One region of the Pseudomonas sp. S3_A09 genome, then DNA from elsewhere that is predicted to be linked to it. Evidence: predicted binding sites of a transcription regulator. Region 1 holds the regulator's gene; each other region holds the start of a gene.

Region 1 (10,005 bases):
CCAAGGCATTGACCATCAACACCCCAAGCAGCGGCGGGCTGTCGATGATCGCGTAGTCGAAGTCCTGCCACAGTTGCGCCAGGGTCTTGGCGATCACCAGACCCAACCCGCTCTGCCCCGGCGACTGGCGCTCAAGGGTGGCGAGGGCGGTGCTGGACGGCAGCAGGGAAATGCTTTCGTTACTGGTGGGCAGCAGCAGTTGCCCAGGCAAATCGGCCGGTACGCTGCCTTTGTGCAGGAACAGGTCGTAGTTGCTGTGTTCCAGCGCGTCCGGGTCATAGCCGAAATAGCTGGTCATGGAGCCATGGGGGTCCAGGTCCACCACGACCACGCGCTTGCCCGCCTCGGCCAGCAAGCCGGCTAAGGCGATAGAAGTGGTGGTCTTGCCGACTCCACCTTTTTGATTGGCAACTGCCCAGACTCTCATTCGGTTGGTTCCTCCCGGCAGGCACAGGCGCGACCGAGACATTGCATAGGGTTATTGAGCCGGCGACGGAGAATTGACGGCGCTCTGACGAACCGGCGGTTTTACAGGGGGCGGTGCAGTTTGTGTGCCAGCCCGCTTCAAGGCCGCATCCGGTGTTGCATTGGCGGTGCCGGTGCCAGTCAGGCTGCGACGCACATCCAGGTTGCGCGACACCACCAGCACCACCCGACGGTTCTTCGCGCGGCCCTCTGCCGTCGCGTTATTGGCCACCGGCTGGAACTCGCCATAGCCCACCGACGCCAGGCGTCCAGGGTTTATGCCCTGCATCGCCAACATGCGCACGATGCTTGAAGCGCGCGCCGAGGACAGCTCCCAGTTGGTCGGGTACTGCGCGGTGCTGATCGGGAAATTGTCGGTGAAGCCTTCGACATGGATCGGGTTTTCAAACGGCTTGAGGATCGCCGCCACCTTGTCGATGATGGTAAACGCTTGATCGCTCGGCAACGCGTCGGCGCTGGCAAACAGCAGGCTGGAATTGAGCTCGATCTCCACCCACAACTCGTTGCCGCGCACGGTCATCTGGTTGGAACTGATCAGGTCGCCAAACGCTGCGCTGATGTCATCGGCGATGCTTTTCAGCGGATCACTGGTGCCACCCACCCCGGCAGCGGTTTCATCGCTGTCGTTGACCAGCGGCTTGGCCGGGGTCACGGTCTTGGGTCGCTCCTCGCCGATGGGAATGGCCTTGAGCGAGCGGTCGGCGTCGTTGAACACGCCGATCAAGGCCTGGGAAATGACCTTGTACTTGCCTTCGTTGATCGACGAGATGGAGTACATCACCACGAAAAAGGCGAACAGCAGGGTAATGAAGTCCGCGTAGGACACCAGCCACCGCTCATGGTTGACGTGTTCTTCAGGCTCGCGACGGCGACGGCTCACAATGCATACCTCCCATCAATCCATGAAGCCCTGGAGCTTCAATTCGATGGAGCGCGGGTTCTCGCCCTCGGCAATCGACAAAATACCTTCCAACAACATTTCGCGGTAACGCGACTGGCGCATGGCGATCGACTTGAGTTTGCTCGCCACCGGCAACAACACCAGGTTGGCACTGGCCACGCCGTAGATGGTGGCGACAAACGCCACGGCAATACCGCTGCCCAGTTGCGAAGGGTCGGCCAGGTTGCCCATCACGTGGATCAGGCCCATCACCGCACCGATGATGCCGATGGTCGGCGCATAACCGCCCATGCTTTCAAAGACTTTGGCGGCGTTGATGTCGCGGCTTTCCTGGGTATAAAAATCCACTTCCAGGATGCTGCGGATCGCTTCCGGCTCGGCCCCGTCCACCAGCAATTGCAGGCCTTTGCGCGCGTAGCTGTCCGGCTCGGCATCGGCCACGCCTTCCAGCCCCAGCAGGCCTTCCTTGCGCGCGGTGAGACTCCAGTTGACTACACGGTCGATGCCGCCCGGCAGGTCGACACGTGGCGGGAAGATGATCCACACCAGAATCTGCATGGCACGCTTGAACGAGCTCAGGGGCGATTGCAACAACGCAGCACCCACGGTGCCACCGATCACGATCAGCGCCGCCGGGCCGTTGGCCAAGGCACCGAGGTGGCCGCCTTCAAGGTAGTTGCCGCCAATGATCGCGACAAACGCCATGATGATGCCGATCAGGCTCAGGACATCCATCAGAGGCAGGCCTCCACCAGATGCTTGCCGATGTCGTCCAGGCTGTAGACAGCGTCAGCCAGGTCGGCCTTGACGATGGCCATGGGCATGCCGTAGATCACGCAGCTGGCTTCGTCCTGGGCCCAGATGGCGCTGCCGCCTTGCTTGAGCAGGCGCGCGCCTTCACGGCCGTCGGCGCCCATGCCGGTGAGCACCACCGCCAGAACTTTGTCGCCGTAGGACTTGGCCGCCGATCCGAAGGTGATATCCACGCATGGCTTGTAGTTCAGGCGCTCGTCACCCGGCAGGATTTTGATCGCGCCACGGCCGTCCACCATCATCTGCTTGCCACCCGGCGCCAGCAGCGCCAGACCCGGACGCAGGATGTCGCCATCCTCGGCTTCCTTGACGCTGATGCGGCACAGTTTGTCCAGGCGCTCGGCAAAGGCCTTGGTGAACGCAGCGGGCATGTGCTGGATCAGCACGATCGGCGCCGGGAAGTTGGCCGGCAACTGGGTCAATACGCGTTGCAGGGCAACCGGGCCGCCCGTGGACGTACCGATGGCGACCAACTTATAGGCTTTGCGCTTGGGTGCAGGCGAATACGCCGCCGCAGGTGCAGCCGTACGTACCGGCGGCGCCGCAGGCCGTGCAACCGGCGCAGGCGCCGGGCGACTATACGAAGAACTGGTGGGAGCAGCAGGCGCAGCAACGGGTGCTGGCGCAGGCGCACTGAACAGGCTACGACGGTTACTGCGCGAGATGCTGTGCACCTTCTCGCACAGCATCTGCTTGACCTTCTCGGGGTTGCGCGAGATGTCTTCGAAATTCTTCGGCAGAAAATCCACCGCGCCGGCGTCCAGCGCATCCAGGGTGACCCGGGCGCCTTCGTGAGTCAGCGAGGAGAACATCAACACCGGGGTCGGGCAACGTTGCATGATGTGCCGGACTGCCGTGATGCCATCCATCATTGGCATCTCGTAGTCCATGGTGATCACGTCCGGTTTCAACGCAATGGCTTGATCAATCGCCTCTTTGCCGTTGGTGGCCGTACCGACCACCTGGATGCTTGGATCGGCGGAAAGAATTTCCGAGACGCGGCGACGGAAGAAACCCGAATCGTCCACCACCAGGACCTTGACTGCCATAAACACTCCGTTAGGCGGGGCGGGCACTACCGCCCTGCCCCACCAGAATCAAATACGCCGAGCGGCGTAACGCTTGAGCATGCTCGGAACATCGAGAATCAGCGCGATCCGGCCGTCACCGGTAATGGTCGCACCCGACATGCCCGGGGTTCCCTGCAGCATTTTGCCCAAAGGCTTGATGACCACTTCTTCCTGGCCCACCAGTTGATCGACCACGAAGCCGATGCGCTGGGTGCCCACCGAAAGAATCACCACATGGCCTTCGCGCTGCTCTTCATGCTTGGCCGATGCCACCAGCCAGCGCTTGAGGTAGAACAGTGGCAATGCCTTGTCGCGCACGATCACCACTTCCTGGCCGTCCACCACATTGGTGCGCGACAGGTCGAGGTGGAAGATCTCGTTGACGTTGACCAGCGGGAAAGCGAAGGCCTGGTTGCCCAGCATCACCATCAGGGTCGGCATGATCGCCAAGGTCAACGGCACCTTGATGACGATCTTCGAGCCCTGGCCCTTGGTCGAGTAGATGTTGATCGAGCCGTTGAGCTGGCTGATCTTGGTCTTCACCACGTCCATGCCGACGCCACGGCCGGACACGTCGGAAATCTCGGTCTTGGTCGAGAAGCCCGGGGCGAAGATCAGGTTGTAGCACTCGCTATCGGTCAGGCGGTCGGCGGCGTCCTTGTCCATCACGCCACGCTTGACCGCGATATTGCGCAATATCGCCGGGTCCATGCCCTTGCCGTCGTCAGTGATCGACAACAGGATGTGGTCGCCCTCTTGCTCCGCCGCCAGGATCACTTTGCCGTTGCGGGACTTGCCCGAGGCTTCGCGTTCTTCCGGGGTTTCCACACCGTGGTCGACAGCGTTGCGCACCAAGTGGACCAGCGGGTCGGCCAGGGCCTCGACAAGGTTCTTGTCGAGGTCGGTTTCTTCACCCACCAGTTCCAGGTTGATTTCTTTCTTCAACTGGCGTGCCAGGTCACGAACCAGGCGCGGGAAGCGGCCGAAGACTTTCTTGATCGGCTGCATCCGGGTTTTCATCACGGCGGTCTGCAGGTCGGCGGTCACCACGTCGAGGTTCGACACGGCCTTTTGCATGGCTTCATCGCCGCTGCTCAGGCCCAGGCGCACCAGGCGGTTACGCACCAGTACCAGTTCGCCGACCATGTTCATGATGTCGTCCAGGCGTGCGGTATCAACGCGCACGGTGGTTTCGGCTTCACTGGCGGGTTTATCGGCAACCGGTGCGGCGGCGGCACGTGCCGGAGCAGGTGCGGCAGCCGGCGCAGGCTTGGCCGCTGGTGCAGGGGCAGGCGCTGCAGCTTTGGCGGCAACCGGAGCAGCCGTGGCAACCGTCGCCGCTGGGGCCACTTCGCTGAACTTGCCCTTGCCGTGCAGTTCGTCCAGCAGCGATTCGAACTCATGATCGGAGATCAGGCCGTCGCCGGCCGGTGCTGCACTGGCCGCAGCAGGCGCTGCGGCCGTGGCGGCGACTTCCGGCAAGGCGTCGGCCACGAAGGTGCCCTTGCCGTGCAGTTGGTCGAGCAACGCTTCGAATTCGTCGTCGGTGATATCGGTGTTGGCATTGGCGGTCGGTGCTGCCGGCGCTTCCGACACAGCGGCGGGTGTCACGGCGTCGGCCGCGAACTGGCCTTTGCCATGCAACTGGTCAAGCAGGGATTCGAACTCAGCGTCAGTGATGTCTTCGCTGGTTGGCGCGGCAACAGCCGCAGCCGGTGCTTCTGCCTCGGCCTTCACGGCACTGAGGGAGTTGAGCAACTGCTCGAATTCGCTGTCGGTCACATCCGGCTCGGCCTCAGCCACTGGCTCGGGTGCTGCTTCTGCTACCGGCGCAGCCGACAGGTCGGCGGGCTCCGCATAACGTGCCAGCGCAGCCAACAGTTCCGGAGTGGCCGCGGTGATCGGGGCACGTTCGCGGACTTCGCTGAACATGCCGTTGACCGCATCCAGTGCTTCGAGAATCACGTCCATCAATTCCGAATCAACGTGACGCTCACCCTTGCGCAGGATGTCGAACACGTTCTCGGCAATGTGGCAGCATTCCACCAGCTCATGGAGCTGGAGGAAGCCGGCGCCCCCTTTTACAGTGTGAAAACCGCGAAAAATTGCATTGAGCAGGTTCGCATCATCCGGTCGGCTTTCCAGCTCGACCAGTTGCTCGGACAACTGCTCTAAAATTTCGCCGGCCTCTACAAGGAAATCCTGAAGGATTTCTTCATCGGCGCCGAAGCTCATGTGGGTGCTCCTTAGAAGCCTAAACTGGATAACAGGTCATCAACATCATCTTGACCCGATACAACGTCTTCACGTTTATCGGCATGAATCTGCGGACCTTCACCCTTGGCGAGATGTTTTTTTGGATCTTTTTCCGAGAGGATCGCTTCGCGGTCATGTTCAATGCCGGCAAAACGGTCAACCTGGCCTGCCATAAGCACCAATTTGAGCAAGTTGCTTTCCACTTCGGTGACCAACTGGGTCACACGCTTGATCACCTGACCGGTGAGGTCCTGGTAATCCTGGGCGAGCAGAATGTCGTTGAGGTTGCTGGAAACCGTGCGGTTTTCCTGCTCGCTGCGTGACAAGAACCCTTCGACCCGACGCGCCAACTCACGAAACTCTTCAGCGCCGACTTCGCGGCGCATGAAACGGCCCCAGTCGTTGCTCAGGGCCTGGGCTTCGTTGGCCATACCGTTGACCAGAGGCGTGGCGTTTTCCACCAGGTCCATGGTGCGGTTGGCCGCTGCCTCAGTCAGCCTGACCACATAGGACAGGCGTTCGGTGGCATCAGTGATCTGCGAGATTTCCTCAGCCTGGGGCATGTGTGGGTCAATCTGGAAATTGACGATCGCACTGTGCAGCTCGCGTGTGAGCTTGCCCACTTCCTGGTACAGGCCGCGATCACGGGTCTGGTTGAGCTCATGGATCAACTGCACCGCGTCGCCGAACTGACCTTTTTCAAGGCTTTCGACCAACTGGTGAGCATGCTTTTTCAGGGTCGACTCGAAGTCGGCCTGCGATGATTCTTTATGCTCCATAGCTCCCCCGTGGCAGCATCAATGACCGATGCGGTCGAAGATTTTTTCAATCTTCTCTTTCAAGGCCAATGCAGTGAATGGCTTGACCACGTAACCGTTTACCCCAGCTTGGGCGGCTTCGATGATCTGCTCACGCTTGGCTTCGGCGGTCACCATCAGCACAGGCAGGCCGCGCAGCTTTTCGTCAGCACGTACGTGGCGCAGCAAGTCGATACCGGTCATGCCCGGCATGTTCCAGTCCGTTACCAGAAAGTCGATGCTCCCGCTGTTGAGGATCGGAATGGCCGTAATGCCGTCATCCGCCTCGACCGTGTTAGTGAACCCAAGGTCACGCAACAGGTTTTTTATGATCCGCCGCATCGTTGAGAAGTCATCAACGATGAGGATTTTCATGTTCTTGTCCAATTCGACCTCCAAGCAGTCTTAAACGCGCCCAGCACCTGGACGCGCCATTTCAATCAACAGGCATTACACAAAAAGGACTGCCGAGGGCACCACGGGTCGAACCCGCGAAGGCTGGTCGCCCTCACGGTCTCGTCTGCAGTGTCCCCACACTGCCTGTCAGCGCGCTCGCCACTCTCCCAAACGCCCCCGCAAGCGGGCTGCGCACTGGCTGTGCAACTGGCTGACCCGCGACTCGCTGACCCCCAGGACCTCACCGATTTCCTTGAGGTTCAGCTCTTCGTCGTAGTACAACGCCAACACCAGTCGCTCACGCTCCGGCAAATTGGCAATCGCGTCCGCCAACGCCCCCTGGAAACGCTCATCTTCCAGGTCACGCGATGGCTCCATATGAGCGCTCGCGCCGTCCTCGTGCAGCCCTTCGTGTTCGCCGTCCTGCAACAGGTCGTCGAAACTGAACAGGCGGCTGCCCAAGGTATCGTTCAAAATCCCGTAGTAATCGTCGAGACTCAATTGGAGTTCGGCCGCAACTTCGTGATCTTTAGCGTCGCGACCGGTTTTTGCTTCAATTGCGCGAATTGCGTCACTGACCATGCGCGTATTGCGATGCACCGAACGCGGCGCCCAGTCACCTTTACGCACCTCATCAAGCATCGCACCACGGATACGGATCCCCGCATACGTCTCGAAACTCGCGCCCTTGCTCGCGTCATATTTGGTCGACACTTCGAGCAGGCCGATCATGCCCGCCTGGATCAGGTCTTCGACCTGGACGCTGGCCGGCAGGCGTGCCAGCAGGTGGTAGGCAATGCGCTTGACCAAGGGCGCGTAGCGCTCGATCAACTCGCCCTGACTGTCACGGGCAGACCTCTTGTAAGCGTTGTAGCCAGTCGCTGTCATAGCACGGGTCCTGCGCTCGTCTGATGCACCAATCGCTCGACGAAAAACTCCAGATGCCCCCGTGGGTTGGCGGGCAACGGCCAGGTATCGACCTTCTGGGCAATAGCCTTGAACGCCAATGCGCACTTGGAACGAGGGAACGCTTCGTAGACTGCACGCTGCTTTTGCACAGCCTTGCGCACACACTCGTCGTAGGGCACTGCGCCGACGTATTGTAAGGCGACATCGAGGAAACGATCCGTGACCTTGGTCAACTTGGCGAACAGGTTGCGCCCTTCCTGCGGGCTCTGGGCCATGTTGGCCAAGACGCGGAAGCGGTTCATGCCGTAGTCACGGTTAAGCAGTTTGATCAGGGCGTAGGCGTCGGTGATCGAGGTGGGTTCGTCGCAGACCACCAGCAACACTTCCTGCGCGGCGCGCACGAAGCTGACCACGGACTCGCCGATCCCGGCGGCGGTGTCAATCACCAGCACGTCGAGGTTATCGCCGATATCACTGAACGCCTGGATGAGGCCGGCATGCTGCGCCGGGCTCAGGTGCACCATGCTCTGGGTGCCCGAGGCAGCCGGCACGATGCGGATGCCACCGGGGCCCTGCAGCAGCACATCGCGCAGCTCGCAGCGGCCCTCGATCACATCGGCAAGGGTATGTTTGGGCGTCAGCCCCAGCAGAACGTCGACGTTCGCCAGGCCCAGGTCAGCATCCAACAGCATGACGCGACGGCCAAGCTCTGCCAGGGCCAGGGACAAATTCACTGACACGTTAGTTTTCCCGACGCCACCTTTGCCGCCGGTCACCGCGATCACCTGTACGGGATGCATGCTGCCCATTTTATTTCTTTACCTTGTCTTGCTTAGACGCAGGCTACATGGCTTGGCCGCGTGAATCGCTTGCAGACCATCGATGTAGATACATTTCACGGTGTTCATCCTGCCCTCAACCGACCCGTTTTGCCGGGTTGTGATAAAGGTCGGCGAACATATCAGCCATCGCTTCCTCGCTAGGCTCTTCTTGCATTTGCACGCTGACTGCACGGCTGACCAACTGATGACGGCGCGGCAGATGCAGATCATCCGGGATCCGCGGCCCGTCGGTCAGGTAAGCGACCGGCAATTCATGACTGATGGCCAGGCTCAACACCTCGCCCAGGCTCGCGGTTTCGTCGAGCTTGGTGAGGATGCAACCGGCCAGGCCGCAGCGTTTGTAGCTGTGATACGCAGCGGTAAGAACCTGTTTCTGGCTGGTGGTTGCAAGCACCAGGTAGTTTTTCGATTTGATGCCACGTCCGGCCAGGCTTTCAAGCTGCATGCGCAATGCCGGGTCGCTGGCTTGCAGGCCGGCGGTATCGATCAATACCACGCGTTTGCGCAGCAGCGGGTCGAGGGCGTTGGCCAGGGACTGGCCCGGGTCGACGTGAGTCACCGATACATTGAGAATACGGCCCAGCGTCTTGAGCTGCTCCTGGGCACCAATACGGTAGCTGTCCATGCTCACCAGCGCGATATTCTGTGCGCCGTATTTGAGTACGTAACGGGCCGCCAGCTTGGCCAGGGTGGTGGTCTTGCCCATGCCGGCAGGGCCGACCATGGCGATCACACCGCCCTCTTCCAATGGTTCGATTTCCGGGGTAACGATCATCCGTGCCAGGTGGGCCAGCAACATGCGCCAAGCCTGGCGAGGCTCTTCGATTTCGGTGGTCAAGGCCAGCAGGTCGCGGGACAACGGGCCGGACAAGCCGATACGTTGCAGGCGCCGCCACAGGTTGGCCTGTTGCGGCTTGCTGCCTTGCAGCTGGTTCCAGGCCAACGAGCCAAGCTGCACTTCCAGCAGCTCACGCAGGCCATTGAGTTCAAAGCGCATCGAGTCGAACACCCGCTGGTCAACCGCAGGCGCCGGAGCAGGCGCAGCAGGACGTGGCGGTTCTTTGAAGGTCGGCTCGACCAGCGGCTCGGAAGCGGTCAGCGGCAGGCCGGCGAACAACTGGCGATTAGTGGTGGCATCGCTGTCGCCGCGCATGCTCAGTTCCGCCTGGGCCGAGACAATGCGTGAAGCAGTCTTGCGCAGCTCGTCTTCGAGCTCCATGTTCGGCACACGCGGCGCCAGGGCCTGGGGGGTGTAATCCAGGGCAGCCGTCAGCTCGACACCGCCGGCAATACGACGGTTTCCGATAATCGCGGCGTCAGCGCCCAGCTCATCACGAACCAGTTTCATGGCCTGACGCATATCGGCGGCGAAAAAACGCTTCACTTGCATAACCCACTACCCTCAGCCATTGGGGCCTACTGTCGCGACGATAGTCACTTGCTTGTTGTCAGGAATTTCCTGATAAGCCAAAACGTGCAAATTCGGTACTGCCAGGCGTCCAAACCGCGACAACATCGCCCGGACGGGGCCTGCC
Region 2 (10,005 bases), 1.1 Mb from region 1:
CTCGGGCCGTGATCCACACAAGCTGCAGCGCAAACTCGACGAGTTGAATGCGCAGCCCGGCACTGTCTGCGAAGGCTGGTGTGGCGACGCGATGGGGGCCGGATTCGCGGGTGTTTTACTGTCGAAGCACATGCAGTTAGTGATTCATACCGGCGGGCCGTTCCAAGGGCAGTCCTATGCAGTTGCCCTGAGCTGCATCGAAGCCGGGGTGAACTACTGCGACCTGTCCGACTGCCGCACCTTCGTCAATGGCGTGGGCGTGCTGGACGTGCACGCCAAACAGGCGGGCGTGGCCATTCTCAGTGGTTGCAGCTCAGTGCCGACGCTGTCGTCTGCGCTCATCGATCAGTACCGGTCTCGCTTCTCGCGCATCGACTCGATCGAACATGGCATTTCCTCGTCGGCCAAGATGCCAGGCCTGTCGACAATCGAAGGTGTGCTGGCCTACGCGGGCAAACCGATCAAGCAACTCAGGAATGGCCAGGTACACGAAGTGCTGGGTTGGCAGGACCTGACGCTGCGCAAAATGCCGGTGTTGGGCACGCGAGTGCTGGCCAATGTGGATGTGCCGGACATGGACATCTTCGCCGGTCGGTATGGCGCCCATACCTTGCGCTTCAAAGCTGGCGCGGGGCTCAAATTGGGGGGTGTCGCCAACTGGGTGCTGGCTCAGGCACTGAAGCTGGGAGTGGTACGGGATCATGTGGCCTGGGCGGCGCGGCTGCACCGCCTGGGCACCTGGTTCGAGCGATTTGGCGACGGTAAAAGCGCGATGTACATCGATGTGCAGGGCTTGGGGACCGACGGCAGACCTTTGTCATTGACCGTGCAATTGACAGCCTTGAATGACAAAGGCCCGGAGATCCCCAGCTGCGCTGCCGTGGCCCTGGCCATCAAAATCGCTCAAGGTTACGTACCCATGCCTGGCGCGCGACCGTGCGTAGGTGAGATCACCGTGGATGAATACATGGCCGCGATCAACGATCCGGCGAACCTGAGTCTGGCCGTGCGGTTCTCTGACGAGCAGGGCGTTTAACGCGAAAGCACGGGCGCGCTGCTTTTGCCCTCGGGCCCCACGTCGTGCAAGGAAATCCGCGAAGTCTCCGGCAACGCCAACCCACCGGCCAACGCCAGCAACGCCACCGCGATCAAGTAGAACGCCGGTGACAGATTGCTGCCCGTGGTGCTGATCAACCAGGTCGCCATCAACGGCGCGGTGCCGCCGAAGATCGTATAGGCCAGGTTGTAGGTGATCGCCGAGGCGGTGTAGCGCGTACGGGTCGGAAACGTCTCCGACAGCAAGGCTGCCGTGACCACGCCACACAATACCGCCCCCACCGCCAGCAACATCACGCCGACAATGGATGCCGCGAACGAACCGGAGCTGGCCATCAGGAACGACGGATACACCACGACCATCAACAACACACAGGCCGTCATCACGGTGGCGCGCCGCCCGACTCGATCGGAGTACAACCCCGCCAAAGGGCAAATTGCCGCGGCGAAAATCAATGCAATCAGCGACACCAGCAACGCCATCGCCCGACTCAAGCCTCCTGCCACCTGCAGATACGTCGCGAAATACGTGGTGAACATATAGAACGACAGCGCCGTCAGTGACACAAAAGCGCCCAGGCAGCAGATCGCCGCACCATGGTTGCGCAGGGTTTCCTTGAGCGGGGAGTGGGCGACGGTGTGTTCTTCCTTAACGGCCTGGAAGGCGGGCGTCTCGTCCAGCTTCCAGCGCAGGTAAAGCCCCACCAGGCCGAGCGGCGCGGCGATCAGGAACGGCAAGCGCCAGCCCCAACTGCCCATGGCCTCGGCTGACAACGACGCTTCCAGTGCATACGCCACCACCGCGGCGGCGGCGAAAGCGGAAAACGTCGACACCGGCACGAAGCTGCCATACCAGGCGCGCTTATCGCTGGGCGCGTGCTCCATCAGATAGGCACAGGCCCCGGCGTATTCGCCCCCGGCGGAGAACCCTTGGGCGCAGCGAATCAGCGACAAGAGGATCGGCGCCGCTACGCCGATGGCGGCGTAGGTCGGCAGCAGGCCTATTAAGGTAGTGGCGCCGGCCATCAGCAGGATCGTCATGGCCAGGGTACGCTTGCGGCCGATGCGGTCGCCGAGCATGCCGAAGAAAATCCCGCCCAGTGGCCGGAAGGCAAACGCCACGGCAAACACGGCGAAGGTTTTGAGCAATGCCGCGCTGGCGTCGCCGCTGGGGAAGAACTGCTGGGCGATGGTCGTGGCGAGGAAGCCGTAGACGGCGAAGTCAAACCACTCGACAAAGTTACCGATGCCGGCGGCGATGATGACCTTTCGCAGAGTCTGGGGGCTGACCTGTTCGGTGGAGGGGCTCGTCATGGGGGAAGGCCTCGGGATAGCGGTGGGGATGACTGATTATCGGGGCAGGCTGTTGGGCGGCGGGGCCCAAAGAGTCGTCCGCGTAGTCAGCAGCGACTTGCGGGTATTGGGGGGAGGCAGGAATTGGGCCAGGTGAGGCAAGGAGCCTGTGCGCAACTGTGATTAAGACTTTAACAATGGTTTACATCGCTGAACCTTTGATGCCGGTATGGTTTGTGGCTACTGGCAAACATCATGGTCGCCTCGACCTACAATCCCGCCTTGCGCATGCGGGTCGAGGATTGCCTGACGGCCGGGTTCAGCAGCACCTGTGTCGCCAGTAGCGGGACATTGATTATGTTTCCATCCTGGTTGATGCACTCGGTACGACGCTTTAAGGGAACGCGGCCACGGATCTCGATCGCGTTCAACTTCGGTACATGACGCCCCTTAGGTTTCACTGATGGAAGCGTCTGCCCAACGCATCCAACCGCACCGCAATCGGCGGCAGCTGCTCACTGCTGCGAGCCAGGGTTTCCACATCGTTGGCGGTGCTTTGCGCAATGCTCTGCACCGACTGCAACCGCCCGACAATCTCCAAGTTCGCCTCGGTCTGCTCGCGGGTGGTGGTCACGATTCGCCCGTTCAGGTCGTCGATCTGTGCGATGTCGCTGCCCACCGCGCGGAGCATATCGACGGCGACCTGGCTGTCTTCCACGCAGCGGTCCACGCCTTGGCGGCTGTCGTGCATGGCTTCCACGGCCTGGCGGCTGCCGTGTTGCAGGCTCTCGATGATGGTCTTGATTTCCTGGGTGGACACTGCCGTGCGCTGCGCCAGGTTGCGTACTTCGTCCGCGACCACGGCAAAGCCACGGCCTTGCTCGCCGGCGCGGGCGGCTTCGATGGCTGCGTTGAGGGCGAGCAGGTTGGTCTGGTTGGCGATGCTGCTGATCACATCGAGCACGGTGCCGATCTGCTCGGCCTGTACGGCCAGGCCTTGCACCGTTTCATGGGTGCCGTTGAGGCGTGAGGCCAACTGGGTGATTTCCTGCTGGGCGCGGCCGACACTTTCCTGGCCACGCAAAATCTGTTGGCTGGCCTTGCCAGCGTGATCCACCGCCTGTTCGACATGCACGGCGATGTGGCCCATGGCGTCTTCCATACGCTGCATGGAACCGGTCATCTGGGTGATTTCCGCCAATTGGTGCCGCGCGCCTTTTTCCAGGGTGCCGCTGGCGCTGGCCAGTTCCTGGCCGAGTTGGCCAAGGCCGTGGGAGTCGCGCGCAACGCCGTCTATCAGGTGGGTGATCTGTTGCAAGAAGTGATCGAAACGCTTGGCCAGGGACATGTGCACCTTGCCTTCGCCCTGGGCGGTTTGCGCCGAGATCTGTGTGGTGACGGAGAGCATCTTCTCGAGCATTTCCTGGCTCTCGACCGCTTCGGCCTGGCTGTGCACGGCCAGGTACAGCAGGGCGACGGTCTCCATCACCACGTAGAAGGCATGCACGAACACCATGGTCCAGCCGCCGTGATGCTCCATCACAAACACCGGAACGCCTCGATGTTGCAGGGCATGGAATACCACATGGTGCACGGCGATGGTGGCGGCGGCGACCAGGATCGGCAGCCAGTCGCGATAAAACGTCAGCACCGCCAGCAACGCGAAGATCCCGAAGTGCGATTCGATCACGCCCTGCGCCTGGTTAATGTGCAGCGCCGCCATGACCATCAAACCTGCGCCGAGGGCGCAACGCATCACGCGGCTGCCGCCTATCGCACGGTAGAGCAGTGTGAGCACCACGCTGGTACTGCCGCCAACAATGATGGCTTGCATCAAGGTGTCGTGCCAGAACGCCAGGCCCAGGGAGAACAGGAACATCAGCCAGACCAGCGCCAGCATGATGCGGTCGGCTTTGCGGTAGTGCTCGAAAAAACGCGTGCGAGTGGGCATTCACACTTACTCCAGGTGGTCTGGCCGAATCAAAGTGAGGGGCAGGGTGGAGCGAATCAGATATTTTTTTGGTTTTTATTGGATTCAGTGATGCCAACCGTATATCGGCATCAGGAGGCGGGACTTTAGGCGCGGCTACCCGGACGGGTAGCCGCTTATCGGGCGATGGTCAGAAGCTGTATTTGGCCGTGACGCCAAAGCTGCGCGGGTTACCGTAGGTGTCGTTAGGACCCCAGATCGGGCTGTTGCCGATGGCCGAGTAGTAGGTGCGGTCGAAGATGTTGTTCACGTTCAGCTGCAGGTCCAGGTGCTTGTTCACCTGGTAACCGGCCATCACGTCTGCCACGGCATAGCTGCCTTGTTCCAGGCGATAGGTATTGCTGTTGGCGAGTACCACATCGTTGTACATGCGGCTCTGCCAGTAGACATTGCCTCCGACGCGCAGTTTTTCCAGTGGGCCCTGGAAGCGATAGGAAGTGGTCAGCTTGAACAAACGTTCCGGGGTGTCGGTGTCGAAACGCTGGTTGTTGTTGGACGCGTTAGTGTCCTTGATGTAATGCGCACGGGTGTACGTAAACCCGCCGCCGACTTGCCAGTTTTCGGTGAGTGCGCCTTGCAGTTCTAGGTCGATACCTTGGCTGCGTACCATACCGGACGCCTCATAGCAGGTCATGATCGGGCAGCCCGCTTGGCTCTCGGGCAGGGTAGCGCGGTTTTTCTGGTCAATCTGGAACACGGCGAGGCTGGCGTTGAGTGCGCCGTTGAAGTACTCGCCCTTGATACCGACTTCGTAGTTTTCGCCGACGATAGGTTCAAGTGGTTTGTCCGAAAAGTCCCGGTCTGTCTGTGGTGTGAAGATGTCGGTGTAACTCGCGTAAACGGAGTATTGGTCGTTCAGATCGTAGATCACGCCGGCGTAGCGCGTGAGGTTGCGGGTGACTTTGTAGTCGCCGTCGCCCTGACGGTCATCGTAGTCGTACCAGTCCACGCGGGCACCCAGGATCACCTTGAGCGGGTCGGCCAGGTTCAGGCGGGTGGTCAGGTAAACGCCGTCCTGGGTGGTGATGTTGTGGCCTTTGCCGTTGCGCACGAAGTCCGGTTTTGCCCCATTGAACGGGTAATTGGTGTCGTAGGGGCTGTATTCCTTGGACGTGGCGTCATAGACGCGTTTGCTGGTGCCCACCACCACTTCATGGGTGCGGCCGAAGGCTTCGACCGGGCCACTGAGGAACGTGTCCAGGCCGTACTGTTTGTCGTCCTGGTGCGATTGGTAGGCGGTGCGCGCCAGCGTGGTCTGGTAGCGCGACTGGTAGGTGCCGGTGAACACGCCATCCAACTGTGATGACGAGCCGGCGATGTGGAGCTTCCAGTCATTGGCGAAGCGATGTTCGATATCACCGAATACAGTGTCGATGGTGAGCTTCTTGTTTTCCCAATCGGAGCCGGGGTTGGTGGAGCGGGGCAGGTTCAGGTGATGGCCGTCGGTGCCGATGGGCAAGCCGCCCCAGAAGAAGTTGGTCTGGTCTTCCTGGCGCGAAAAACCCAGGGTGGCAGTGGTGTTTTCGCTGAGGTCGGCTTCACCGATGGCGTAGAACAGGCCGTGGTCGCTTTCTTCTCCTTTGCGAAAGCTGTTGGCGTCGCGGTAGGAACCCACCACGCGGCCGCGCAGGGTGCCGCTGTCATTCAAGGCGCTGGAGGCGTCGAACTCGCCGCGATAATCGTCCCAACTGCCGGCGGCACCGGTGATCGACACCTGCGGCGTGGCGGTTGGACGCTTGCGCACAAAGTTGATCGCCGCCGACGGGTTGCCGGCGCCGGTGACCAGGCCCGTGGCGCCGCGGATCACTTCCACACGGTCGAACATCGCCAGGTTGGGCTGCACACTGTTGGCGTAGCCGGAATAAGAGCTGGGAATGCCGTCGAACATCATGTTGTCGATGTCGAAGCCACGTGAGCTGTACGTATGTCGACCGGGGCCGCTGGACTGGCTGAGGAACAGGCCTGGCGTGTTCTTGACCACGTCGTTGACGCTGGTCATGGCCTGGTCGTCCATGCGCTGGCGGGTGATCACCGTGACGGCTTGGGGCGTCTCGCGCATGGTCAGCGGGAGTTTGGTGGCGGTCGCCATTGCTCCGGTGGTGTAGGACTGGGTGCCTTCGGTGGTCTGGCCCAACTGTTCACTACTGATCTGGGTGGCGCCCAATTCCAGTGGGGCGGCTTTTTCCGCCTCAGCGGCAAACACCGCAGGTGAACTTGCAAGACAGACGGCCAACGCCATCAGACTGGGTGAAAAACCTTTGCCGCCGTGTTGTTGCACAGACATGAAACTGACTCTCCCCGAATGCCTTCCGTGGCGAATAATAAAAGTGTTGATAATTATTCGCATCAGTGTGACATGTTGATCTTTTGGGAAAAAGGCTTCAGAGAGAATTGGTTAACGAATTTTTCACCTCCGTGTGACGGCAAATCGCCATGCCGTCGCCCTGGAAATGCGGCGTGCGCAGCGCTTATTCACGCAAGGGGATCGCCACTCGACTCGTCGCCTTGACCTCCCTCAGCGCCAGGCTCGATTGAATCGACGCAATCCCCAACTGCCGCCGTAACACGCTCTCGACAAACTCGCTGTAGCTGTCCAGATCTTCCGCCAGCACCTGCAACAGATAATCCGCATCACCGGTGATCTTGTGGCAGGACAACACTTGCGGCAGTTCCTTCACCACGGCTTCAAACGCATCCGGCGCATGATCGGTATGGATCGCAAAACGCACATGCACGAACGCCATGATGTCCAGCCCGAGCATCTTGCGGTCGAGGTTGGCCTGGTAGTCCTTGATCACGCCTTCTTCTTCCAGGCGTTTGCGTCGCCGCCAGCAGGGCGTGAGGCTCAGGGATAGACGCTCACTCAACTGGGCGTTGGAAATACTCGCGTCTTCCTGGAGCAGGGCAAGGATGGCGAGATCGGTATCATCAAGCGTGACCTGCTTGGTTTTATTTTTCATAAGTTCGCGCCAGGTAGGAAAAAATTCCCGATAAACCTATCAGCGGCGCAAGTAAAAGCAAAGAAAGCCCACGCCAGCCAGAACAAAATAGACCCTGTCTTTTACTGGCGGATGCCCACCCATGTTGACTGTTTTTAGCGAAACCCACCGTTTGCACCACGGCACCGAACTCAAAGACGGCGTGCTGAAACCTTCATTCGAACAACCGAGCCGCGCCGACACCGTGCGTGACCGCGTCAGGCAGGTTGGCCTGGGCGATATCATCACACCGCGCCGCTTTGATCGGGCCTGTTATGTCAACGCCCACAGCGAGCGCTATGTGACCTTTCTGGAAACCGCTTGGGCCGAATGGAGCGCCATCGGTCGCAGCCATGACGCATTGCCCCTGGTATGGCCGGTCCGTGACCTGGCCAACCAGCAGGTGCCGGAGTTTATCGACGGCAAGCTCGGTTTCTTTGCCATGGACGCAGGCTCGCCGATTACCCGCACCACCTGGGATGCGGTCAAAACCAGCGCGGATATCGCCTTGACCGGCCTGGCGCTGATCGGCGAAGGCCATCAGAGTGCGTTCGCCCTGTGCCGCCCACCGGGCCACCACGCGGCCCGCGAATACATGGGCGGTTATTGCTACCTCAACAACGCAGCGATTGCCGCACAGCACGCCGTGACCCAAGGCGCCAAGCGCGTGGCGGTGCTGGATGTGGATTTCCACCACGGCAACGGCACGCAGAGTATTTTCTACGATCGCCCGGACGTACTGTTCATTTCCCTGCATGGCGACCCGGCGGTGTCTTATCCGTATTTCTCCGGCGCTGCCAACGAACGCGGCGCGGGCGCGGGCGAGGGTTTCAACCTGAATTACCCGCTGCCCAAAAACACCACCTGGGATCACTACCAGACCGCCCTGATCGATGCCTGTCGGCAACTGCGCGACTTTGCCCCCGACGTGCTGGTGATCTCCCTGGGGGTCGACACCTTCAAGGACGACCCCATCAGCCACTTCCTCCTCGACAGCCAGGACTTCCTCGGTATGGGTGAAATCATCGCCAGCGTCGGAGTGCCAACCCTGTTCGTGATGGAAGGCGGCTACATGGTCGATGAAATCGGCATCAACGCCGTCAACGTACTGCACGGTTTCGAAAGCAACACCCGATAACAACAATCCGTCGTATTTTCTTCTGCCAAAACTCAAAAACATAACAAGAGGTTTTGTGATGAAAACAACCACGTCCGGGCTTTATGAGAAGCCTGCGTTGCAACGCACCCTGAGCAACCGCCATATCCAGTTGATGGCCATGGGCGGTGCAATCGGCACCGGTCTGTTCATGGGCTCCGGCAAGATCATTGCGCTGTCCGGCACCTCGATCATCCTGATTTACATGATCATCGGGCTCTTTGTGTATTTCGTCATGCGCGCCATGGGCGAACTGCTGCTGTCGAACCTCAACTTCAAGAGCTTCGCCGATTTTGCCGGCGCCTACCTGGGGCCGCGCGCGGCGTTTTTCCTGGGCTGGTCGTATTGGTTGAGCTGGAGCGTGGCGGTGATCGGGGACGCGGTGGTGGTCGGTGGCTTCTTCCAGTACTGGTTCCCCCATGTGCCGGCCTGGATGCCGGCAGTGGGCATGCTGCTCACGTTGTTTGCGTTGAATGTATTGACGGTCAGGCTGTTTGGCGAAGTGGAGTTCTGGTTCGCGATCATCAAGCTCATTGCCGTGCTGACCTTGATCGGCGTGAGTGGGGTCCTGATCGCCAGTTCGTTTGTCTCGCCGACCGGAGTCACGGCTTCATTCACCCATTTATTGGACCCGCAGGCCGCGTTTCCCAATGGCCTGTTCGGCTTTTTTGCCGGGTTCCAGATGGCGATTTTCTCCTTTGCCGGCACCGAGCTGATCGGCACCGCCGCCGCCGAAACCCGTGCGCCGGAGAAGACGCTGCCCAAGGCAATCAACTCGATCCCGCTGCGCATCATCCTGTTCTACGTGCTGGCCCTGGCATGCATCATCGCGGTGACCTCATGGCAGCACGTCTCGCCGAGCAAGAGCCCGTTCGTGGAGTTGTTCCTGGTGGCGGGGTTTCCGGCAGCGGCGGGCATCGTCAATTTCGCCGTGCTGACCTCGGCGGCATCGTCGGCCAACAGTGGCGTGTTTTCCGCCAGCCGCATGTTGTTCGGCTTGGCAGACCTGGGGGATGCACCGGGGATCTTCCGGCGTTTGTCCAAGAGCAGCGTGCCGTTTATCAGCCTGGCCTTTACCACCTTGCTGATGTTGCTGGGGCTGGTGTTGCTGTTTGTCGTGCCGGAGGTGATGACCGCCTTCACCATCGTGTCAACCGTGTCGGCAATCCTGGTGATCTTTACCTGGTCGACGATCCTGGCGTCCTACATTGCCTACCGCAAAAAACGTCCGGACCTGCATGCCAAATCCCTCTACAAGATGCCTGGTGGGGTGCCGATGGCCTGGTTCTCGCTGGCGTTTCTCGCGTTTGTGCTGGGCCTGCTGGCGTTGCGGCCGGATACACGCCTGGCGCTGTGCGTGATGCCGGCCTGGTTTATCTGGCTGTGGATCGCCTACCCGTTCTCGCGCTTTCAGGGTGCCAGTTTGGTAAAGACATAATCCCGATCCTTCACCAATGCCTGGTGGCACGCAAAGCACGTCTGGTGCTGCGCTTCATCGGCCGGCTTGCCATTGATGAACCGGCCGAACCCCC
Region 3 (10,005 bases), 590 kb from region 1:
GGACGCGCAGTAGATCGGCGATGGCTTCGTGGGAATCGGCGTAGCGCTGGTTCGGAAACTTGGTCATCTGCGCCAGCATGCCGTCGGTGCTGTTCCAGCTGGCCAGGATCTCTTCGGCCAGCGCCTTCTGACGGTCGCCGATCGCCACCAGCAGCGGGCAGTAACGGGCCTTTTGCGCTTCGTCAGCGATGTCGGTCTTGGCGTCGTAGAGGATGTATTCGTAGGCCGACAGGCCTTGCACCACCACACTGGACTTGGCGAGGGCGGCGCCGTCGATCTGCGGCTGGCTGGCGACCAGTTGCTCGACCTGCCGGCCGACCAGGTTCTTCTTGTCTGGCCAGAACTGTACCTGCCACGAACGGTTGCCTTCCGCCAGCGGGCCGATCAACAGCGGTTGCAGCTCGGCCCAGGCCTTTTGCGCGTGCAGGAAGTCGGCACGGGCGGTGTCCAGGCTCTCTTTGCCCTGGCAATAGGCCAGGGCGCTGACGGCCAGTTGGCGGTCGGCTTCGACCCAGCGGCTGTAGGTCGGCAGGATCACTTGCTTGGCGATGGCCGCCGAGGTCACTGCTTGCGGGTCTTGCGGCGAGCAGGCGCCGAGTGCGAGGGCGGCCAGGCTGGTGAACAACAACTTGGGACGGAACATGTCGAGCTCCCTTCTGTAATTGGGGCGAAGCTTATAAAGAATTCAGGAACGCCAGCAACGCAGCGCGCTGCTCGGCATTAAAGGACAACACCTGCTGCTGCGCCGCTTGTGCTTCACCGCCGTGCCACAGCACGGCTTCCAGCAGGTTGCGGGCGCGGCCGTCATGCAAGAACTGGGTGTGGCCACTCACGGTCTGCGTCAGGCCGATGCCCCACAACGGCGGCGTGCGCCAGTCGCGGCCACCGGCCTTGAATTCGCTGCGGTTGTCGGCCAGGCCGTCGCCCATGTCGTGCAACAGCAGGTCGCTGTAGGGGCGGATCACCTGGTTGGCCAGCTCGGGTTCGGCGGCATTCGCGGCCGTGGTGAAGGCTGGCGTGTGGCAACCCTGGCAGCCCGCTTGATAGAACAGGGTTTTACCGGCCAGCACCTGCGGCGTGTTGACGCCACGGCGTGCCGGCACGGCGAGGTTGCGGGTGTAGAACAGCACCAGGCGCAGGATATTGTCACTGACTTCCGGCTCGCCATCGGGGCCATTGCCGTTGGGGGCCTGTTTGCAGGCGACTTGGGCGTCGGTGCAGTCATCGAACGGTCTCAGGGTGGTGGTAAGGCCCATATCACCAGAGAACGCGTGAACATTTTGTTGATTGAGGTTGGGTTGCCCGGCCTTCCAGCCAAAACGCCCGAGCACGGTTTTTTGCTGGGCATCGTCCCAGACCCAGTTGGCGCGGCCGACGATGGCTGCTTTGTCGGCGGTTTTCGGGTCGGTGTTGCGCAAGATATCAGCGTCGCTGATGGCTTCGAGCAGGCCCAGGCCAATCATCGGCGGGGCGATGCGTGCGGAGAAACGAGTGTCCGGATGCATCGGGCCGTAGCCAAGCTGGGTGATTTGCAGGTCCGGCTTGCGCAACTCGACCACTGTGCCGTCCTTGAATGTCACGTTGACCGGTGCGTAGTCGACGCGCACCTTGCCTTCCGGCGTTACCCCCGGCACGGCCATGTCCTGCAGTTGTCCGCCGTAGACCGGCTCGGGCACCACACCGACCTGTTCGATGAGCTTGGCATACGGCGCTGCATCCGGAATGGACAGGCGCACCAGCATCGACACGGCATTAGGTGCGTCAGGTAACGGCGGATGCCCGCGACCGTCTTTGATATGGCAATTCTGGCAGGCATTGGTGTTGAACAGCGGGCCCAGGCCATCACGCGCGGTGGTGGTGGACGGCGCGATCACCCAGGGGCTGCGAAAGAAGCTATTGCCGACGCTGAAATCCAGCCGACGAGTGGGCGACAGGTTGGCCGATGGCAGCGAAAACGCGTTCTGGTCGCGCTTGTTCACGGTCGCCGCACCGCCCGCCCGTGCTTCACCCGGCTCGGCCTTGGTAAACCTGGGCGCGTCATCGCAGGCGGTCAGGCTCAAGGCCAGCAAGGCTGCGGACAGGCGAAAAAGCGAGCGGAGCATCGAGTTTCCTGAACCAAGGCAGAAAATAAGGTCGCAAAGTCTAACAGGGCGGGGCGCAATGAATAAGAGCAATTATCGTTTGGTCGAATTCGATTCATTCCCGCTAGAATGGCCGCACATTTTTCTCTGGAGGTGGCCAATGCAGGCTCTCGACGCTTTGCTCAACCGTGTTTCCGTGCCGCGTTTGCTGGAACCGGCACCGACCCAGGAGCAGCGCGACGTGCTGTTCGCCGCCGCCATGCGCGCGCCCGACCACGGCCAACTGCGTCCGTGGCGTTTCCTCACTGTCGAAGGGGCCGCCCGCGAACAGATGGGCACGCTGCTGGCCGAAGCTGTCCGCCTGCAAGACGCCGATGCGCCACAAGCTGCCATCGACAAGGCCCAGAACGGCCCATTGCGCGCCCCCTTGGTAGTGGTGGTGATTGCCCGTCTGCAGGAGCACTTCAAGGTGCCGAAATCCGAGCAATTGCTGGCGGCGGCCTGTGCAGCCCACGGCATCCTGCTGGCAGCGTATGCCCAGGGGATTGGTGCCGTGTGGCGCACTGGTGAATTGTCCTACTCGGCCCACGTCGCCAAAGGCCTGGGGCTCACGGCAGACGAGGAAGTGATTGGCTTCCTCTACCTGGGCACACCGCAGAACCCGCCGCGTACCGCAGCTAAAGAAGACCTGACGCAGTTTGTCAGCGCCTGGACCGGTCTCTGAACCACCGCCGATCTGCTCTATGTGGGAGCTGGCTTGCCTGCGATAGCATCGACTCGGTTCTTTAGGGACACCGAGTTGCCTGCATCGCGGGCAAGCCTGGCTCCCACATGGATCTCAGTGGTTGCGGAACCGAGTCAGACCCTGAACTGATCCATCAACTTCATCTGCTGGCTGGCCAACGCATTGAGTTGGCTGCTGATGGCCGCCGACTCGGTGGCCTGGCCGGTGAGGGTTTCGGTCACAGTGCGGATCGCCGAGACGTTGCGGTTGACCTCTTCGGCCACGGCGCTCTGTTGTTCGGCGGCGCTGGCGATCTGCAGGTTCATGTCGCTGATCACGGTGACGGCATCACTGATCTTGCCCAAGGCCTGCGCCGCCTGATGGATCTGCCCGGCATTGCTTTGAGCCTGGCTCTGGCTCGAATGCATGGTCGCCACCACGCCACGGGTGCCGCTCTGGATGCGTTCGATCACCAGGCGGATTTCCTCCACGGAGTCCTGGGTGCGCTTGGCCAGATTGCGCACTTCGTCGGCCACCACCGCAAAGCCACGGCCACTTTCGCCGGCGCGTGCCGCTTCGATTGCCGCGTTCAGCGCCAGCAGGTTGGTTTGCTCAGCAATGCTGCGGATCACTTCCAGCACCGAACCGATCTGTTCGCTGTTGACCGCCAAGGCTTCGACTTCGCCTACGGCCTTGCTGACTTCTTCGGCCAATGAGGTGATATCTCGGGTGCTCTGCTCGATGATCGACATGCCTTCGCGCGCCGACTGATCGGCCCCACGCGCCGCGCTGGCGGCGTTGGACGCGCTGTTGGCGACATCGTGGGCGGTGGCGCTCATTTCATTGGAGGCGGTGGCCACCTGGTCGATTTCGCGGAACTGCACCTGCATGCCTTCGCTGGTCTGGCGCGCGATGGCCGATGACTGATCGGCCGTGCCACGGGCTTCGGTAATGCTTTGCTTGATCTGGGCGATGGTCGGTTGCAGCTTGTCGAGGAAGCGGTTGAACCAGTTGGCCAGTTCGCCCAATTCGTCCTTCTTGGCGTAGGCCAGGCGTTGAGTCAGGTCGCCGTCGCCGCTGGCGATGTCCTTGAGCATGGCGGCCACGTTGTTGATCGGGCGGGTCACGCCGGTGGCGGTCAGCCAGATCAGCAGCAGGCCCAGCAACGCGGCGGCGGCGCCGACCAGCAAAGCCTTGAGCGTACCGGCGGCCTGGGCTTTGTCGAGCACGTCCTGCAGCTTCAAGGTGTCAGCCAGCATCACGTTCCTGGGCAGTGTGACCACGACGCCCCAGGATTTTGCGTCTGCAATCGGCTTGACCGGGTAGACGGCGCGGATGGTGTGGTCCTGCTCGCGGATCATGGGCGAGTCGCTGGCCAGTAGTTGCACGATTTCCTTGCCTTCGGCGCCGACGGTATCCATGAGGGTTTTGCCGACTATCTCCGGCTGACCGCTGGAGGCGGCAATCAGACCGGTGCTCGAAAGAATGTCCAGGTGCGCCGCGCCATTGAACAGTTCTTTTTGCGCCGCGTCCGTCACGGCTTGCAGGGTGTTGAGGGCGATGTCGATACCGACCACGCCGATGACGTTGCCGTCCACCATCAGCGGCAGGGAGATGGTGGTCATCAGCATCTGCTTGCCAGCCACTTCATCGGCGTAGGGGTCTAGCAGGCACACTTTGCGCGTGTCCCGTGGGCAGGTGTACCAAATGTTGTAGGGCGTGCCGCTGAGGTTGGGGGTGGTCTTGGTCAGGTCATCTTCGACCATGATGGTGTTCAGGCCTTCGCCGCCGGCGCGGCTCCAGTAGCTGGAGAAACGGCCTTTCTCGTTGGACACGCGAGCCTTGTCGTCGACGAACTCGCTGTCCTTGCCATCCAGTCCGTTGGGTTCGAACGAGAGCCAGATACCCAGCACTTTGCTGTTGCGCTCGAACGTGGTCTTGAGGCTCTGGTTGAGTTCTTCACGCAAGGCGCCGGGTTCCAGCGCGCGCTTGGCCGCGAGGGCGCGCAGGTCCTTGACCTGATCGGCAAGGGCGGTCACTACCAACAGGTTTTCGCCAAAGGTTTTCTGCAACAGTACGGCCTGTTCGCCGGCTTTGGATTGCAGCAGGCTCTGCACACTGCTGGTGAGCATTCGCGAGCTCGAATCGCTGATCAACTGATCGTTCTGATTGGTTTCGTAGAGGTTGATGCTGATGATCAGCGCGATCACCCCCAAGAGGCAAAGGCCCGACAGCAGCACTATTTTCAAGCGGATGGAGAGGGTGTCGAACATAGGTTCACTCGCGAATGGACGGGCTGGAAGGCACGTAGTGCAGGCCAAGTCCATTCAGCGCTATGTCTGAAACATCGGCGTCACACATCAATTCATGAGAAACAGGCGATGAGCGGTAGGATAAACCCTACACGCAGCGTTATACGGGCGCCGCAAGCCGTTCCGGTCGAGACCAGATCCACAGATTGCCCAGGCTCATCCCGGCAATGGCCAGGTAGATCGGCCAGCCGTGGTCGAGCATCACCAGCATCAGAATCGCGCAGAGCAGCATGCTCGCGGTGGCACTGACTTTGGCCCGGCGGGCGATGATCTTGCCGTTGCGCCAGTTGAACAGGATCGGCCCGAACTGCCGGTGGTTTTCCAGCCAGGCGCTGAGGCGCGGTGAGCTTTTGGTGGCGGCCCAGGCGGCGAGCAGAATGAATTCGGTGGTAGGCAAGCCCGGCACGACAATCGCCACCAGCCCGATGCCCAGGCTGACGTAGGCCAGCAAGCCGAAGAGGATCCGGGCGATTTTCGAGGTGGATTGGGTTTTGCCGGTCATGGGAGCATGCAGAGTCGATAAAAAATCAGCTTGGAATGGGGTTTAAATGTGGGAGCGGGCTTGCTCGCGAATGCGGTGCGTCAGTCCAGTATCAGGTGACTGATACTCCGCATTCGCAAGCAAGCCCGCTCCCACAGTGCTATCGCATTCCAATCGAGGGTATCAGGCCAGTTCAGGGGCGCTAGCGTACGCCTGTTCCAGCAATACGGTGAAGCGTACGAAGGCGTCAATCGCACCTTTTTCCACCGCGGCTTCTTCTTCGGCGCTGAATTCCAGCGCGTCCAGGGTGCGGGTGAAGCGCTTCCAACCCTCGGCACGGCCACCGGCTGGCTCACCCAGGTGACGGGCACCGAAGGTTTCGCTCAGGCCCAGGCCTACGGCGCGCTTGATCAGGAACGCGGCGCCCAGCTTGGAGCCTTCGGAAACGAACAGCCAGCCCAGCGCTTCAGCCTTGCTCGGGTTGTTCACCGCGCCGGCAACCGGGGCTGGCACTTCGGTGTCCAGGTCACCCAGGTCCAGCTTGGCCGCTTCGGCGCGGCAGCGTTCGGGCAGGTCCGGCACGATCTTGATCAGCTCGGCATCGTTGTACAGCGCCACCAGTTCCGACTGGAACAGGTACTGCGCCACCACGAAGCGCGCGAAGTTGGCCTGGGTTTCAAACGGCGCGTGGGCTTTGACCAGGGCGTCGAGCTTGGCGTGCGGCGAGTGGGTAATCTGGTTCAGGCGCTGGGAGCGTAGGCTTGGGCGTTCAGCGGTAGGAGAAGCGGTCATGAAAAAGTCCTTGAGAAGAAGAGCGCCTGGGTGCTCTAAAGAGAGCCGTTATCAACTAGACGAACAAGAAGACGCGGCACAGTAAAAAATCCTCACCTCGTCGGTAAAATTTCGACGAGGTGAGTGGGGCCTCGGTTAAAGGTCGTGATCAGATGTCCCAGATCACGTTGATCGCAACGTTGCGACCCGGCTGGGTCAGGCGGTCGAGGTTGGCCGGGGAGGTCACACCGGCTTCGCCGACGCCGTCGTAGCTGCGCACGTCATCCCAGTTCCAGTACTTCTTGTCGGTGAGGTTGTAGAGGCCGCCGTTGACGGTCACGTCGTTGGTGACCTTGTAGAAGGCGGTCAGGTCGAGGACGCCGAAGCCTGGGGTCTTGAAGGGGGCCGTGGTGCTGCCATCAGGCGCGTGGAAGGTGGTGCTGTCGACGCGATCCTGCTTTTTCACCAGGGTCCAGCTCAGCAGGCCACCGTAGTTGTCCTGGTCGTAGCCCAGGCCGAATACGCCCTTGAGCGGGTTGACACTGTTGAGCGGCTCGCCATTGTCGTCGTTGCGACCGTAGGTGTAGCCAACCGAACCCTGGGTGTACAGGCCTTGGGGGGCGCCGAACGCGTCGAGGTTCAGGCGCCCTTTGGCTTCGATCCCCTTGATGGTGGCGTGCTTGATGTTGTTGGCTTCGAATTGCTGTGCGGTACCGCCGGCGACGGAAGCGTCCTCGTCGATGAAGTTGCGGTATTTGTTGTAGAACACGGCGATATCAAACGAACCGGAGTCGAAGTGGCCGCGAATCCCGGTTTCCACGCCCTTGCTGCTTTCCGGCTTGAGGTCCGGGTTGGGTTCGACGGTGTAGCCCTGCTGCAGGTTTTCAAAGCGGCCGTACAAGGCTTTGGCCGATGGTGTGCGGAAGCCTTCGGCGTATTGGCCGAACCAAGTGTACTGGTCGGTCAGCGCATAGGTCAGACCGAATTTCGGCGTGACGCGGTGCCAGGTTTTTTCCTTGTCACTGTGGGCATAGATCCGTGTCGGGTCGACGGTGTTGAGGAACTCTTCAGTCAACTTGGGTTTGAGTTGGGTGTAGTCGTAGCGAACGGCGGGCAGGAAGGTCCACTTGTCCCAGGTGATTTGGTCCTGCGCGAACAGCGAGTAGGTGTTGATGGTCGGGTCCGGGAAATCACTGGCCTTCTTCACGCTGTCGCTGGCTGTCGGGCTGGGTGCGCCGATGGCTGTGCAACCGCCGCCGACCGCCAGGCAGGTGGCGGCGCCTTCGCGGGAGCCGGTGACTTTCTGTTGTTTGAGGGTGGTGCCGTAGGTGACCTGGTGATCGGTGTCGCCCCAGCTGAAAGCCTTGTCCAGCTGTGCGTCGAACACCCACTGCTTTTCTTCGTACAGGGTTTCGCGGGTGCGCAATACGCGACGGGACGGCTGGTATATTTCGGCGGTGGACTGGTCGGTCTTGGCGATCTGATAGTTGAGGCTGGTCTTGATCTGATCGGCAATCGGCGAGTCCAGGGCGAAGCGGTTTTCGATAGCGAAACGCTCACGGGTGATGGTGTCGTTGCCCGACCGTGCACGGTAGAAGTTGAAGCCGCGTCCGCCGGTGAACGGTCCGCCCACGGCGTTTTTCAAGTTGACGTCGCGATCATCCTTGTACTTCTCGTAGGTCAGGCCCAGTCGATTGTCATCGCCATAGTTCCAGCCTAGCTTGGCCAGCACGTTGGTGGTGCGTGCATCCTCGGGGTTGGCGCCGGTGCGCGCCAGGCCCGTGGCGTTGTTGCCATCGTAGGACTCCATTTCATGGCCGTTGCGCTGGCTCAGGTGCAACAGGCCGTCGACATCCTGCACGCGGCCGGCGACGGTGCCGGAGGTCAGCCAGCTTTCGTCGGCGGAGCTGTAGCCGGTCTTCAGGCGAGCGCCGACGTCCTGGCCGGGCTTGATGATGTCATCCGGGTCGAGGGTGAAGTAGCTCACGGCGCCGCCAATCGCGCTGCTGCCGTACAGGGCCGAGGCCGGGCCGCGCAGGATCTCCACGCGCTTGACGATTTCCGGGTCGACATAGTTGCGGCGGGTCTTGGCGTAGGGACCGTTGAAGAAGTTGTCCGGCACTTCGACGCCATCGACCTGGGTGAGGATGCGGTCGCCGTCGATGCCGCGAATGTTGTAGCCCGAATTGCTTGAGCGGCCACCGGCACCGCCGACCGAGACGTTGGGTTCGTAACGCACCAGTTCACGAATGGTATTCACGTTCTGGCGGTCCAGCGCCTCGCGTTCCTGCACGGTCACGGTGCTCGGTACGCTGCTGATGTTCTGCTCGTTACGCGTGGCGCTGATGGTCACCTGTTGCAGGTTGAGGGCGCCGCCCGGCGCGCGCTTTTCCAGCACGATGTTGTTATTGCCCAGTTTGCGGTAGCTCAGGTTGGTCCCCACCAACAGCCGGTCCAGGGCTTTTTCCGGCGACAACGGGCCGCGTACGCCTGGGGACGACACGCCCTGGCCCAGTTCGGCCGGTAGGCCGACTTGCCAGCCGGTCACGGCGGTAAAGGCGTTGAGTGCCGAGACCAGCGGTTGCTGCTCAATGCTGAAGCTGTAGTTGCCGTGGCTACGCGCAGCAGGTTCGGCGGCGGTGGCGGTCATCACCGGCGCAGCGGCCAGCAGGATGGCCGCGGTCAGCAAGGACAGGGCGGGCGAAGAGGACCGGCGGTTGAAACGAGAGGACATCGAGAGCGCTCCGGAGTACGAATCTTATAGTTGCGAACTGAGACAAATAGGAATCAGTTGCATTGGCTAAGACGAGACGTACCACCCTCAGCTATCGAGTAAAAATAATTCTCATTTAGTTCAAAATCACCAGCGATGGGTATTCCGACAGCTTGGCCGAGGTGATGTGAGCCAGGGAGCGCACCACGTCCAAGGGCTGGTCGAGGCGGTAATTGCCGGTGACGGCGACGCTGGCCAGTTGGTCGTTGGTGTTGACGATCCAGCCTGGGTAATAGCGGCGCAGCTCGGCGAGCACTTCGCTCATCGGGCAGTTTTCGAAGATCAGCCGACCTTGCACCCAGGCCAGGTCCTTGTTGGCATCCAGCTTGGCCGGTTGGCCGAACCCCTTGGGCCCGATGCGGATACTTTCACCGGCACTCAGGCGCACGCGGGCATCGTCGAAGGTGTTGCTCAGGTCGACATCGCCACGCTGCACCTGCACCTGGGCTTCGCCATTGAGGTAACGCACAGCGAAGGCGGTGTCGCGCACGCTGGCGCGTACGGGGCCGGCGTCGATTTCCAAGGGCAAGCCGTGACTGGGCACGATGTCGAAAAACGCCTCGCCCTGATACAGGCGAGCGATGCGCTGGTGGTCCTTGATGCTGCTGGAAAACGCCGAGTTGGTGTTCAGCAATACCTTGGAGCCGTCGTCCAGTTGCAGGCGCTGGCGTTCGCCTACCACGGTGAGGTGGTCGGCCTGCAGGCGTACCGGCAGGTTGCTGAAACTGAACAGGCCGATCAGCAGCACGGCGGCGGTGGCCAGCGGTTTCCAATGTGGCTTGAGCCGGCGCCAGGCGCTCGGCTTGCGCGGCGCGGCCAGTGCGACGGCAGCACTGTGTACCGGCGCGCCGCCCCACGCGGCC

The links. The regulator FliA, encoded in region 1, starts transcription of late flagellar genes. The targets are predictions, from matches to a motif close to CTAAAGTTTNNNNNNNNNNNGCCGNTAA.
Region 2: AB4N92_RS27230 (methyl-accepting chemotaxis protein) is a predicted target of FliA. The motif match lies at 4,402-4,429, and genes of this name have one in related genera.
Region 3: AB4N92_RS06530 (methyl-accepting chemotaxis protein) is a predicted target of FliA. The motif match lies at 5,150-5,177, and genes of this name have one in related genera.

The regions. Positions count from the first base shown of each region.
Region 1 covers NZ_CP162752.1:776,048-786,052, forward strand. Annotated here, with positions in the region: gene AB4N92_RS03695 (ParA family protein) at 1-427, opposite strand, end outside; gene motD (flagellar motor protein MotD) at 479-1,366, opposite strand; gene AB4N92_RS03705 (flagellar motor protein) at 1,382-2,122, opposite strand; gene AB4N92_RS03710 (protein-glutamate methylesterase/protein-glutamine glutaminase) at 2,122-3,249, opposite strand; gene AB4N92_RS03715 (chemotaxis protein CheA) at 3,298-5,505, opposite strand; gene AB4N92_RS03720 (protein phosphatase CheZ) at 5,517-6,305, opposite strand; gene AB4N92_RS03725 (chemotaxis response regulator CheY) at 6,324-6,698, opposite strand; gene fliA (RNA polymerase sigma factor FliA) at 6,867-7,607, opposite strand; gene fleN (flagellar synthesis regulator FleN) at 7,604-8,437, opposite strand; gene flhF (flagellar biosynthesis protein FlhF) at 8,544-9,860, opposite strand; gene flhA (flagellar biosynthesis protein FlhA) at 9,873-10,005, opposite strand, start outside.
Region 2 covers NZ_CP162752.1:5,852,095-5,862,099, reverse strand. Annotated here, with positions in the region: gene AB4N92_RS27245 (saccharopine dehydrogenase family protein) at 1-1,036, shown strand, start outside; gene AB4N92_RS27240 (MFS transporter) at 1,033-2,370, opposite strand; partial or broken gene AB4N92_RS27235 (putative 2OG-Fe(II) oxygenase) at 2,605-2,793, shown strand; gene AB4N92_RS27230 (methyl-accepting chemotaxis protein) at 2,807-4,300, opposite strand; gene AB4N92_RS27225 (TonB-dependent siderophore receptor) at 4,470-6,623, opposite strand; gene AB4N92_RS27220 (Lrp/AsnC family transcriptional regulator) at 6,808-7,299, opposite strand; gene AB4N92_RS27215 (histone deacetylase family protein) at 7,421-8,455, shown strand; gene AB4N92_RS27210 (amino acid permease) at 8,514-9,911, shown strand; gene AB4N92_RS27205 (cytochrome P460 family protein) at 9,884-10,005, opposite strand, start outside.
Region 3 covers NZ_CP162752.1:1,369,724-1,379,728, reverse strand. Annotated here, with positions in the region: gene AB4N92_RS06545 (imelysin family protein) at 1-643, opposite strand, end outside; gene AB4N92_RS06540 (di-heme oxidoreductase family protein) at 675-2,102, opposite strand; gene AB4N92_RS06535 (NAD(P)H nitroreductase) at 2,242-2,805, shown strand; gene AB4N92_RS06530 (methyl-accepting chemotaxis protein) at 2,940-5,078, opposite strand; gene AB4N92_RS06525 (YbaN family protein) at 5,218-5,619, opposite strand; gene AB4N92_RS06520 (biliverdin-producing heme oxygenase) at 5,782-6,390, opposite strand; gene AB4N92_RS06515 (TonB-dependent receptor) at 6,539-9,103, opposite strand; gene AB4N92_RS06510 (FecR family protein) at 9,219-10,005, opposite strand, start outside.